DNA from 3 places in the Chitinolyticbacter meiyuanensis genome. Region 3 is predicted to be linked to each of the others. Evidence: predicted binding sites of a transcription regulator. Region 3 holds the regulator's gene; each other region holds the start of a gene.

What was found. Region 3 encodes HrcA, which represses chaperone genes, less so after heat shock. Its sites were predicted from a motif close to ATTAGCACTCGNNNNNNNCGAGTGCTAAT; they were not measured.
Region 1: rpoH (RNA polymerase sigma factor RpoH) is a predicted target of HrcA. The motif match lies at 1,516-1,544, and genes of this name have one in related genera.
Region 2: FLM21_RS02335 (co-chaperone GroES) is a predicted target of HrcA. The motif match lies at 1,682-1,710, and genes of this name have one in related genera.

The regions. Positions count from the first base shown of each region.
Region 1 is NZ_CP041335.1:730,554-734,715, forward strand. It holds gene FLM21_RS03470 (M14 family metallopeptidase) at 1-182, shown strand, start outside; gene FLM21_RS03475 (hypothetical protein) at 187-495, opposite strand; gene rpoH (RNA polymerase sigma factor RpoH) at 625-1,476, opposite strand; gene ftsX (permease-like cell division protein FtsX) at 1,688-2,593, opposite strand; gene ftsE (cell division ATP-binding protein FtsE) at 2,601-3,254, opposite strand; gene rng (ribonuclease G) at 3,373-4,162, opposite strand, start outside.
Region 2 is NZ_CP041335.1:507,737-511,898, reverse strand. It holds gene groL (chaperonin GroEL) at 1-1,138, opposite strand, end outside; gene FLM21_RS02335 (co-chaperone GroES) at 1,318-1,608, opposite strand; tRNA gene FLM21_RS02330 (tRNA-Ala) at 1,903-1,978, shown strand; gene FLM21_RS02325 (hypothetical protein) at 2,323-2,817, shown strand; gene FLM21_RS02315 (beta/gamma crystallin family protein) at 3,020-3,946, shown strand.
Region 3 is NZ_CP041335.1:2,125,051-2,129,212, forward strand. It holds gene FLM21_RS10325 (methyl-accepting chemotaxis protein) at 1-1,531, opposite strand, end outside; gene FLM21_RS10330 (group II truncated hemoglobin) at 1,631-2,020, shown strand; gene hrcA (heat-inducible transcriptional repressor HrcA) at 2,030-3,043, opposite strand; gene FLM21_RS10340 (NAD kinase) at 3,204-4,079, shown strand; gene recN (DNA repair protein RecN) at 4,085-4,162, shown strand, end outside.

The DNA of each region.
Region 1 (4,162 bases), 1.4 Mb from region 3:
TGACGCTGGCCACCAACTGGGTGGGCGATGCCTTCGATTGTCTCGCCTTCACCATCGAAATGCCGTTCAAGGACACCGCGAGCCGTCCGCGCCCGGAAACGGGCTGGAATGGCGAACGCAGCCGGCAACTGGGCGCGTCGGTACTGCTGCCCTTGCTGGCGGTAGCGGATCGGTTGCGCTGAGCGGCTAGACTTTCAGCGTGGTCCAGGGATCGGCATCGCCGATGCGGCGGCCGCGTTGCCGGCGATCACTGCCACAACGGGTATCGAGTAGCGTGCCTTGCTGTTCCTGGCGGCGCGCATTGCAGCGCCGATCTTCGCCAATGCGGCGTTCTTCGCCGTTCCAGACAGGCGCGGCTTGCGGGGCCGGCGTCGACGGTGTGCGCTCCGATTGCGGGGAGGGCGCACCGCCGGTATCGGTGCCGCTGTAGGGGCTGATGGGGCCAAGGTGGCGGGGTGTGAACAGGCGCATGGTGAGGTAAGACGTTGATTCCATAGCCCTGTTCGGCCAATCCGGGCAAATCTTGAGCGATTTGTGCCGGTCGGTCGATTGGCTGGGACAGGCGGTGCATACGTGCAGCAAAAAGCCCGCAACTGCGGGCTTTTTGTCGGATGCGGCTGGAACTTAGGCTGGCAGCAGCGCCTGCTTCATCTTCTGCAGCGCCTTGGCTTCGATCTGGCGGATGCGCTCGGCCGAAACGTTGAATTCGGCGGCGAGGTCGTGCAGGGTCTTGCCTTCACCTTCGTCGGCCAGCCAACGTGCCTCGACGATACGACGGCTGCGTGCGTCCAGCGTATCGAGCGCCTCGACGATGCCTGCCGATTGCAGGCGGTCGTAGGCACGGCGATCCAGCGTGGCCAGCGGCTCATTGTCGTGGTCGGCCAGCCAGTCGATCGGGGCGTAGCCGTCCTCATCGTTGTCGTCTGCCATCAGCGCCACATCCTGGCCGCTCATGCGCAGTTCCATTTCCAGAACTTCCTCGCGCTTCACGCCCAGGTCGTCAGCAATTTCCTGCGCTTCCTTGTGGGTCAGCGCGGAGAGGCTGGACTTCATCGAACGCAGGTTGAAGAACAGCTTGCGCTGCGCCTTGGTGGTAGCCACGCGCACCAGCCGCCAATTGCGCAGGATGTATTCGTGGATTTCGGCCTTGATCCAATGCACGGCGAACGAGAACAGACGCACGCCACGATCACCGTCGAAGCGCTTCACCGCCTTCATCAAGCCGATGTTGCCTTCCTGGATCAGGTCGGCCTGCGGCAGGCCGTAGCCGGCATAGCTGCGGGCAATGGATACCACCACGCGCAGGTGAGACATCACCAAGCGGCCGGCCGCCTCGATGTCGTTGTCGCGACGAAGGCGGGCGGCCAGGGCGGTCTCTTCTTCCTGTGTGAGCATGGGGATGGCATTGACGCGCTGGATGTACGACTCAATGCTGTCGCCGCCCGAGATGACGGGAAGGGTGAGACTGTGGCTCATGTGTTTCTCCTTGGCCTGAACCGGTAGTTCCGGAACGATGTTAGCACTCGAACGATTCGAGTGCTAAGCCGTCTGGAAAGTTCACACTACCGTTCGGTTTTTAATAGGACTAACTCGAACAGAGTTTAGTCCGATTGCATGGCCGTGTGCAGCTAAATTATCGCTATCGGACCGATAGCCAAGATCGCCCATATTTACCTTGCCGTTGGCTTCAGAAGAAGCGGCGTAGATGACGCCAGACGGCGAGCCAGGCGCCGACGAGGCTGAGCAGCACCGTGGTAAGGCAGACGGCGCCGATTTCCAGCGGTCCCGGCAGGTGCAGCGCGAAGCGCTGGCCATAGGCACTGGCCAGTTCGGCGACGGTCGGGTTGAGCCAGTGCAGCGCTGCCCCGACGATGCCGCAGGCAAGCAGGCCGCCGATCAGGCCCTGCATGGCGGCGGCATAGAGGAAGGGGCGGCGGATGAAGGCGTCGGTGGCGCCGATCAGCTTGGCCACTTCGATCTCGTCGCGGCGGGTGAGGATCTGCATGCGGATGGCGTTGCCGGTGATCAGTGCCAGCGCTACCGCGAGCAGCACGATGATGACCTGCAAGAGCCCTTCGCCCACCCGGATCAGCCGCTCCAGCCGCTGTGCCCACGCCGAATCGAGCTGCACCTCGTCGATGCCCGGCAACTTGGCGATTTCCGCCTTCAGCGCATCGAGTGCCGCCGCGCTGGCATCGCTGCGCGTGGTGACCAAGAAGGCATCGGGCAGCGGGTTCTCGGCGAGGCCGGCCAAAAGATCATCGCTGCCGACTCGCGCCTGCAGCCCTTTCAGCGCTTCGTCCTTGCCGACGAAGCGGGCATTGGCGACGCGTCCATCACGCGCCAGCAGCTCCTTCACCGCGCCGACCTCGCCAGCGCTCGCTGCGGGCTTGAGGAAGATCGACAGTTGCGGTTCCACCGGCATGTGGGCGGCTACATCGGCGACACTCGTCAGCAGCAGGTAGAAGCCGAACGGGAAGGCGGCGGCGATGGCGATCACCAGCAGGTTGAGCCCGTGGTTGACCGGGTGGCGCACCATGGCGGCCAGCGTGTGGCCGAAGGCGAGGGCGTTCAGGCGGAACCAGTGTTTCATTGCGTCCTCACGCGGTGAATTCGCCGTGCTTCAGGCGCAGGATGCGGCGGCCGTAGTCGGCCATTAGCGTCTCGTCGTGCGCCGAGATCACCAGCGTTACGCCCACCTGGTGGAACGATTTGAACAGCTCCAGGATGTCGTGCGCGTAGTCGCGGTCCAGGTTGGCGGTCGGCTCGTCGGCGAGCAGGATGGCCGGGCGGTGCACCACTGCGCGGGCAATGCACAGCCGCTGCTGTTCGCCGCCGGACAGTGCTACCGGGTTGAGCTTCTCCTTGCCGGCGAGGCCCACCTTGTCGAGCGCGGCCAGCACCCGGCGTTTCACCTCGCGACCATCGAAGCCGATGATGTCGAGCGGCAGGCGCACGTTGTCGTACACGCTGCGGTCGTACAGGATCTTGTGGTCCTGGAAGATCAGCCCGAGATGGCGCCGCACATAGGGCAGCGCCTTGCGGCCGAGCCGTGCCACGTTCTGGTTGTTCACCAGTACGGCGCCGCTGGAGGGCTTTTCGATCCCGGCGATCAGCTTGAGCAGCGTCGACTTGCCCGCACCCGAGTGGCCGGCGAGGAACACCAGTTCGCCAGTCTGGATCTCGAAGCTGAGGTTCTTCACGGCATCGAAGCCGCCGGGATAGCGCTTGCTGACTTGCTGGAACTGGATCATGGGCCGGGTCGGAATGGGCGCGATGGGCTGGATGTTAAAGCGCGCGGGCGGCGTGGGCTAGAGCCTGCCATCCCGGAATTCCGGCGCATTGCGGCGTGCCCGCCGCAAGCGGCCCGTCTCACACCAGCACCACATCGAACTGCTCTTGCGTATAGGCCGTTTCCACCTGCAGGTAGATCGGCTTGCCGATGAAGTCGGCCAGCATGGCGAGGCTGGCCGATTCCTCGTCGAGGAACATGTCGATCACGTTCTGCGACGCCAGGATGCGGTATTCGCGGGCGTTGAACTGCCGCGCTTCGCGCATGATCTCGCGCAGGATGTCGTAGCAGATGGTCTCGGCGGTCTTGATCTCGCCACGCCCCTGGCAGGTGGGGCAGGGCTGGCACAGCACATGGGCCAGCGATTCGCGGGTGCGCTTGCGGGTGATCTCGACTAGGCCCAGGCTGGTGAAATCGGACACCGTGACCTTGGTGCGGTCACGCGACAGTGCCTTCTGCAGCTCGTCGAGCACTGCGCGGCGATGCTCGTCGTTGTCCATGTCGATGAAGTCGACGATGATGATGCCGCCCAGGTTGCGTAGCCGCAGCTGGCGCGCGATCACGTGGGTGGCTTCGAGGTTGGTCTTGAAAATGGTGTCGTCGAAGTTGCGCGTGCCGACGAAGCCACCGGTGTTCACGTCGATGGTGGTCATCGCTTCGGTCTGGTCGATGATCAGATAGCCACCGAACTTGAGATTGACCCGGCGCGACAGCGCACGCTCGATCTCGGCCTCTACGCCATAGAGCTCGAACAGCGGCCGCTCACCGCCGTAGTGCTGGATGCGAGGCAGCACGTCCGGCACGAAGCTCGTTGCGAACTCGGTCATGCGCTGGAAGTTCTCGCGCGAATCGACCAGTACGTCGTCGGTC
Region 2 (4,162 bases), 1.6 Mb from region 3:
TGATCACGGCCACGCCGCCGGCCAGCTTGGCCACGCGCTCTTGCAGCTTTTCCTTGTCGTAGTCGCTGGTCGCTTCTTCGATCTGACGACGGATGGTCGCAACGCGTGCCTTGATGGTTTCTTCCTGACCGTTGCCATCGATGATGGTGGTGTTTTCCTTGGCCACTTCGATGCGCTTGGCTTGGCCCAGCAGATCCAGCGTGGCTTTTTCCAGGGTCAGGCCGACTTCTTCGGCGATCACGGTACCGCCGGTCAGGATGGCGATGTCTTCCAGCATGGCCTTGCGACGGTCGCCAAAGCCCGGAGCCTTGACGGCCACGGTCTTGAGGATGCCGCGGATGTTGTTGACCACCAGGGTAGCCAGCGCTTCGCCATCGACATCTTCAGCGATGATCAACAGCGGGCGGCCCGACTTGGCCACTTGTTCCAACACCGGCAGCAGGTCGCGGATGTTGCTGATCTTCTTGTCGAACAGCAGTACGAACGGGTTGTCCAGCAGGGCGATCTGCTTGTCCGGGTTGTTGATGAAGTACGGGGAGAGGTAGCCGCGATCGAACTGCATGCCTTCAACCACAGCCAGTTCGTCTTCCAGACCCGAACCGTCTTCGATGGTGATCACGCCTTCCTTGCCAACCTTGTCCATGGCTTCGGCGATTTTGGCACCCACGGCTTCATCGCTGTTGGCCGAGATCGAGCCAACTTGGGCGATTTCCTTGGAGGTGGTAGTCGGCTTGGCGATCTTCTTCAGCTCGGCAACCAGGGCCACGACGGCCTTGTCGATACCGCGCTTCAGATCGGTCGGGTTGAAGCCGGCGGCCACATACTTCAGGCCTTCGTTGACGATGCCCTGTGCCAGCACGGTGGCGGTGGTGGTGCCGTCACCGGCGATATCGGAAGTCTTGGAAGCCACTTCCTTCACCAGCTGCGCGCCCATGTTCTCGAACTTGTCCTTCAGTTCGATTTCCTTGGCCACCGATACGCCGTCCTTGGTGATGGTCGGCGCGCCGAAGCTGCGCTCCAGCACCACGTTACGGCCTTTCGGGCCCAGGGTCACCTTGACCGCATCGGCCAGGATGTTGACGCCATTGACCATCTTGGAACGGGCGGAATCGCCGAACTTGACTTCTTTAGCAGCCATTTCATTTACTCCAAATCATTGAATTCTGGGGAGTGCTGCACGCTGTGTGCAGCAGCATTTCGGGAAGGATTCGATTCGAGGACAAGGCGGCAAGCAAGACTCGACACAGCCGTACATGAGTACGGCGAGGAGATTCGCAGCGCAGCCAACGCAGTCATCGAATCGAAGGCAAACCGAAATCAGGCTTCGAGGATGCCGAAGATGTCTTCTTCGCGCACCACGGTGAGTTCTTCACCGTTCACCTTCACGGTCTGGCCGCTGTACTTGCCGAGGATGACCTTGTCACCCACCTTGACTGCGAGCGGACGGACCGAACCGTTTTCCAGCAGCTTGCCGGTGCCGATCGCAACGACTTCGCCCAGATCCGGCTTTTCGGCAGCTGCGCCTGGCAGCACGATGCCGGAGGCGGTCTTTTCTTCAGCTTCCACACGCTTGATCACGACGCGGTCGTGCAAGGGACGAATTGCCATCTTTCAAACTCCTGCGAAATGAATGACGCGAAACAGGTGCAACATCTCAGGTTGCGCTTGCAACAATTTGACGGTTAGCACTCATCGCTAACGAGTGCTAATAATATGGACGCCGTGTGACGTTTTCAAGAGCGGATTTTGCCGAACCCGCCTTGGCGGCCGACACATCCGGTTTCTGCTCGGCCATCGCGGATGTGTTCAGTCGCTTCCACGGTTTGCGCTGGCGCAAATCATCACGTCGCCGCATCAATGGCCACTTTTTGCAGGGGGGCCGCGTTGCTATGATGGCTCCACGGGCCGATAGCTCAGCTGGGAGAGCGCCGCGTTCGCAATGCGGAGGTCGGGAGTTCGATCCTCCTTCGGTCCACCAAACGCAAAGCGCCAGTCATTCGATTGTGTGCCGTTAAGCATAAAGTGACCATCTGCCCAGGACTCGCGTGGGTTTTGCCTGCTGCGCGCCTGCCACGCGTCGAGCAGGCGCAAAAAAAAAAACGGGGCCCTAAGATCACGTTTGCTTCGGTTCAAACCAGTTGTTGTTAAGCGCTCTGAGCGAGGCGCACAGCTGCGCTTTATGGGGTTGCAGATTGACTTCTAACCTTTCGGTCAACCGGACAGCCCAAATGCTGTGCATTTGGGTTCCCTTCGCTGGCGCTTCGGGGCCGGTTACTTCCACGTTAGGGCGCACAGAAGCATAGCGTCCTCAGAAGGCGAACAATGTCGCTTGAGAACTGGCTAAAGATACTCGCCGTAGCGGGCGCAATCTGCAGTTTCCTGTGGGGGGTCTATCAGTGGCGAGATAAATCAATGCAGGAACTAGAAGTGCGACGACTCGAAGCCGAACGCTTGGCCGAGACGCGTCGAATAGAGGCGACGAAGCCGTTCCTGGACCGACAACTGACATTGTATTCAGAGGCTACGAAGGTTGCATCGCAAGTGGCCACGCTTGGCACAACCGAGGCCGGTAAGAAGGCACGTACGCGTTTCTGGGAGCTCTACTGGGGTGAACTTGCATTGGTGGAGAACAGAACAGTCGAAGCAGCGATGAAACGGATGGGGGATGCACTCGCAGCCGGCGCTTCCGAGCAAGAACTCCAGCTTGCATCGCTGGCCGTGGCGCGAGCATGCCGTGAGTCGCTGGACAAGTCCTGGGGAGTCAATGCTTGGGCCCAGCCCGATGAAGCCGCTCCGAGTTCCGAACGTGCGCCCTAACCCTTAGGTCGAGACAAAGCTACTGTCCGTATTGGGCTTCCCCGTCGATTGAAAGCGCAATAGCCGCTTTCAAACGCGATGATGGCCACGAACACTGCGGCAGCGATTCCCCGCAGCACCTTGTTCTTCAGCGCGCGACCACCGATCGAGTGTGCGGCTGGCAGCACGAACTATGCCCCGCCGCGATTCCGCTCTACGTACGATGCATCAGCCCACCTATATAGGTGGGCAGCTGCTGCGCCTCCACGCTTATTACTTTCGGCGTGCTTGTCTGCCATCAAGGCAGGCCTGTTTACCTATTCAACCTAGGTGGAAAATATCTGCACAAGTAAATGTGCCCGCCATAGCCCGTAATGCCCCCGAAGAACGGAACAAGTTTTTTGGAATATTTGAACATTTATTTCGAACAAATTACTTGCCTAGAATGTTTGCGGCCAAGAAGGCCAAAACAACACAAAATAATCTCGAAAGGATGGATGTCATGCATAAGGCAAAGATGATTTGCTTGCTACTCGCGACCGGGGTCGCAATTCAGGCGAATGCAGCTGTTTTCTATAAGCACAAGGACTACCAAGAGGCCATTTTGGTGGCGAACGGGCCTGTTGCACGTGTGGACGACAACATCAATGACCAAATTTCTTCAGTCGCGTCCAATCAATGTGTCACGCTTTACGAGCATGAGTACTTTGGCGGCATGACGTCGAGTTTTCTGGGAAGCCAGGCCGACCTAAAGCCGTACCCTATGCAAGACCGGACTACCAGTATCGACGTGTACGATTCAATAGCGTGCCAAAAAGCAGTTTTATATGAACACAAAGACTTCAACGCAGAAGGTGGCCGAACATATACACCGCCCTTGAACGTGGCCGTGTCAAACATCGGTGGGTTCATGAATGATCGCACTACAGCCATTAAGGTGCCGGATCGCATCTGCCTGGAGGTGTGGATTGATGCCCCTCCTAAAGACCCTGCGCAATACAACGCATGGCGAGCTGCTCCCACGAGAACCTTTTACCCAGGTTCGTACAGCAATATCAGCGATCTAGGTCTGAATGACAAAATCACTGCAGTGAATCAATACAGCTGCAATGCTACCGGTGGGCCTATTGTTTGGCCCGTCCTGTTCTAAATATCGCATTACGCCGAGTGTCGAACCGCCCCTACGGCCGCCCACTCCAATAAGGAGTGGGCTTTTTCTTGAAATGGCAGTTTAACAAGGTGTCTCGTGGGAGCGCTCGTTACTGAATATGCCGGCGAGAGCGCTCGAACCACCCACGGCACGGAAGAGGCCATCGAATGCACGCGCTTGTTTGCGACGCAGCTGCGCGCTGCATTGACAGGCGCG
Region 3 (4,162 bases):
TGGCCTGGGCGATGCGCTCGACATTGCGCGCGATGTCCTGGCTTGCTGAGCTCTGCTCGCGAATGGCGTATGCCATCTGCTTGATCTGATCGACGGTGCCACGTGCGCGTTGCTCGATGTCGCCAAGTGCATGGGCCACTGTCTCGGTCTGGCTGACGCCGCCTTCCATGATGCGACTGGCCTCTTCCATGCCGTTGGCCGCGCGTGCCGTATCCTGCTGCACCGCGCCGATCTTGGCGGTGATCTCGACGGTGGCCTGGGTGGTACGTTCGGCAAGCTTGCGCACTTCGTCCGCCACCACGGCGAAGCCACGGCCCTGCTCGCCCGCGCGCGCCGCTTCGATGGCGGCGTTCAGTGCCAGCAGGTTGGTCTGATCGGCGATGTCCTTGATCACCAGCGCGATGGTGCCGATCTCGTCGGAGCGGCGATTCAGATCGCTGATCACATCGGTCGAATGCTCGAGCGTACCGGCCACCCGGCGGATCAGTTCCGCCGTCTGTTGCGCGGCGCGGCTGCCGTCGCCGGCGGTGTGGGCGGTCTGCTCGGCCTCTTCGCTGACCGAGCGGGCATTGTCCGAGATCAGGTTCACGCTGACCGACAACTCCTCGACCGCAGCGGCGGTGGCGTTGGCAGCTTCGGACTGCTGGTGCGAAGCCTGGGTGACCTGGTTGGCGGATTCGGCGAGGTCGCCGGCTGCATGCAACAGTGAATCCGAGCTGCGGTTCGCCTCACCGATCACCGCATTGAGGCCGATCAGCAAGTGGTTCATGGTTTGTGAGGTCTTGCCAATTTCGTCATTGGCGTAGACCGGCAGTGCCAGATTGAGGCGACCGGTACGGGCGATCTCATCGATGGTGTGCTGCAGATCGTTCAAGGGCCGGCGAATGCCACGGATGATGATGGTGGCGAGCACGCTGCCGACGACCACTGCGAACACGATCAACAGTACGGCTGCGGTCACGACCCGGGCGCGCACGGCATTCACCGTTTCGTCGATCGCTTCCACGCGCTTCAATGCACGCTCGGACAGCGTGCCCAGTGCCTCCTGCATATTGCGGATCGGCTCCTTGGCGCTCTCGAAATGGGTGTTGATATCGGCCGGGCTGGCAAATTGCGCCGCCTCGATCGCCGCTTCGGTCTCACGGTAGCTCTTGCCGTAAGCGGCATGGCCCTGGCGCAGGCGGGCGAGTTCGGCCTTGTCGTCGTCCAGCGTCGCCAGCTTGTCGGCTGCGTCGAGCGCGCTGCCGGTGGCGTCCCAGGCCTTTTGCCACTTTTCCTTGTACTCCGTCACCTTGCCGTGATTGGCGAAGTTGAGAAAAGTGTCCTTCTCGTAGCGCCGCAGGTCCCCCACCTGATGCCGGGCTTCGACGATCTGCGTATTGAACGCGAGATCGCCGTCGAGCAGGCGATTCACCTCGCCATGCAGATAGGCCACCCCAAACAAACCAGCCAACCCGGTCAGGGCAAGCAGGACCAAGAGAATGGCAAACCCCAAGGCTATGCGTGCAGCCACGCTCATGCGCTTCAACATCGTCGTACTCCCAGCGGTGAATCCTTACAAGCTTAGCCGAGTCTGCAACACTGCGTGCTAACATCCGCATTTTCAGGCCTTTGCCCGCTGGACGGAATCATGGACGCAGTCACCGAGATCACACCCTACGACATGCTGGGGGGCGAAGCCGTGCTGCGGCAGCTGGTGGATCGGTTCTACGACATCATGGCGGCCGATCCGCGTGCCGCGGGCATCCATGCCATGCATGGTGCCGACACCACCGTGATCCGGCAGAAATTCTTCGAATTCCTGTCCGGCTGGCTGGGTGGGCCACAGCTCTTCATCGAGAAATATGGTCATCCGCGGCTGCGCGCACGGCACATGCCTTTCGCGATCGGCGAATCAGAGCGCGATCAATGGTTGCTGTGCATGTTCCAGGCGATGGCCGAGGTGCCGATGGAGGATGCGCTGCGCAGCCATCTGGAAGAGGCGTTCACCCGCACTGCGGATTTCATGCGCAACCAGTAATGGCGGCGATCAGTACGACAGCGTATTGGACAGCAGCCGCGCGGTGACGTCGACGATGGGAATCACCCGGTCGTAGGCCATGCGCGTGGGGCCGATCACGCCCAGTGTACCCATCACCTCGCCGTCAACGCGGTAGGGCGCGGTGATCACCGAGCAGTCGTCGAGCGGGGCGAGGCCCGATTCGCCGCCGATATAGATCTGGATGCCATCCGCGGCATGGCCGCTTTCCAGCAACTGCAACAGTGCGGCCTTGCGCTCGAACAGCTCGAACAGCTGACGCAGCCGGCCCATGTTGGAGGCCAGCTCGGCGCTGGCCAGCAGCTGGTGCTCGCCGGATACCAAGATGTGTTCGGTGGCGCTGGGCTGCGGGTGTTCGACCGCGGCATTCAGCAACGCGACGAGCTCACTGCGCAGCTGGTGCATCTCGCTCTCCACCACGCCGCGCAGCGAGCCGAGCGTACGGCCGCTGCAATGGGCATTGATGAAGTTGGCCGCCTCCTGCAGCTGCGCCTCGCCGTAGTCCTGCTGTGGATGCAGGATACGGTTCTGCACATCGCCATCCTGGGTGACCAGGATCAGCAGCACCCGGCGTTCGGACAACTTGAGGAACTCGACTTGGCGCAAACGCACGTCCTGTCGCTTGGGCGCGAGCACGATGCCGGCGAAGTTGGTCAACTGCGACAGCAATTGTGAGGCCGCCGCCGCAGTGCGCTGTGGGTTGTCGGCCGGCAGCCGGCCATGCTGCAGGATTTCTTCGGGATTGATCGCATCGAACGGACTGGCCGAGAGGTAGCAGTCCACGAAGAAGCGGTAACCCAGCCGCGTTGGCGCCCGGCCGGCCGACGTATGCGGGCTGGCGATGAAGCCCATCTCCTCGAGATCGGCCATCACATTGCGGATGGTCGCCGAGCTGACGTCCAGCCCCGAATAGTGCGACAACGCCTTGGAGCCGACGGGCTGTCCATCGGCGATGTAGCGTTCCACCAGGGTGCGAAGCAGGATTTGCGCGCGTTCGTTCAGCATGGCAATGGATTCTAAAGGAGTTTGGCACCCACTGTGACGAGCGGGAGGTACACCGTGTCTACATGCGGACAGCCACGCCAAAAGCAAGGGTGGGCCACGGCCTTCGCCCAAGCCGCGCGGGCTATGGTTAAATGCGCCCGTCGCCCCTGGAAACCCGACCATGCAAAGCCTGTTCAAGACCATTGCGCTGGTGTCGCGGCAGAATACGCCGACCATCGCCGAGCCGCTCAAGCGCCTGGCGCGGATGCTGGCCGAGGCAGGCTCGCGCGTGCTGGTCGATCGCGATGCGGTTGCCGAACACGGCCTGCAAGGCGTCGATGCAGTCGACCGGGCCGACATCGGCAAGGTGGCCGATCTGGTCATCGTGCTCGGCGGCGACGGCACCATGCTGGGCGTGGCACGGCTGGTGGCGCCGTATCGCACGCCGCTGATCGGCGTGAACCAGGGCCGGCTCGGCTTCATGACCGATGTGCCGCTCGGCGAGATGGAGCAGCAGATCGGCGAGATGCTCAAGGGCGCCTTTGCCCCCGAGGAGCGCATCCTGCTGGAAGCGCAGGTCGAGCGCGAAGGCAAGGTGATCGCCTCGGCGCTGGCGTTCAACGACGTGGTATTCAACCGCGGTTCCAGCGGTGCCATGATCGAGTTCGAAGTGTTCATCGACCGCCGCTTCGTCTACAGCCAGCGCTCGGATGGGCTCATCGTCAGCACGCCGACCGGCTCGACTGCCTACGCACTCGCTTCCGGTGGCCCCATCATGCACCCCAGTCTGCCAGCGATCGCGCTGGTGCCGATCTGCCCTCAGTCATTGTCCAACCGCCCCATCGTCGTCAACGACGATTGCGAAGTGGAATTCGTGCTCACCCGCAGCCAGGATGCGCGCGTCTACTTCGATGCCCAGTCCGACTGCGAGCTGGCCGAGCTCGACCGCGTGCGCATCCGCCGCTACCGCAACACGTTGCGTATCCTGCACCCGGTCGGCTACGACTATTACGACACCCTGCGCGCCAAGCTGCACTGGGGCGCACGCCTGCACTGACCATCATGCTCGTCAATCTGCAGCTCAAGAACTTCGTCATCGTCGACGAACTGAACCTCGATGTCGCCAGCGGCCTCACTGTG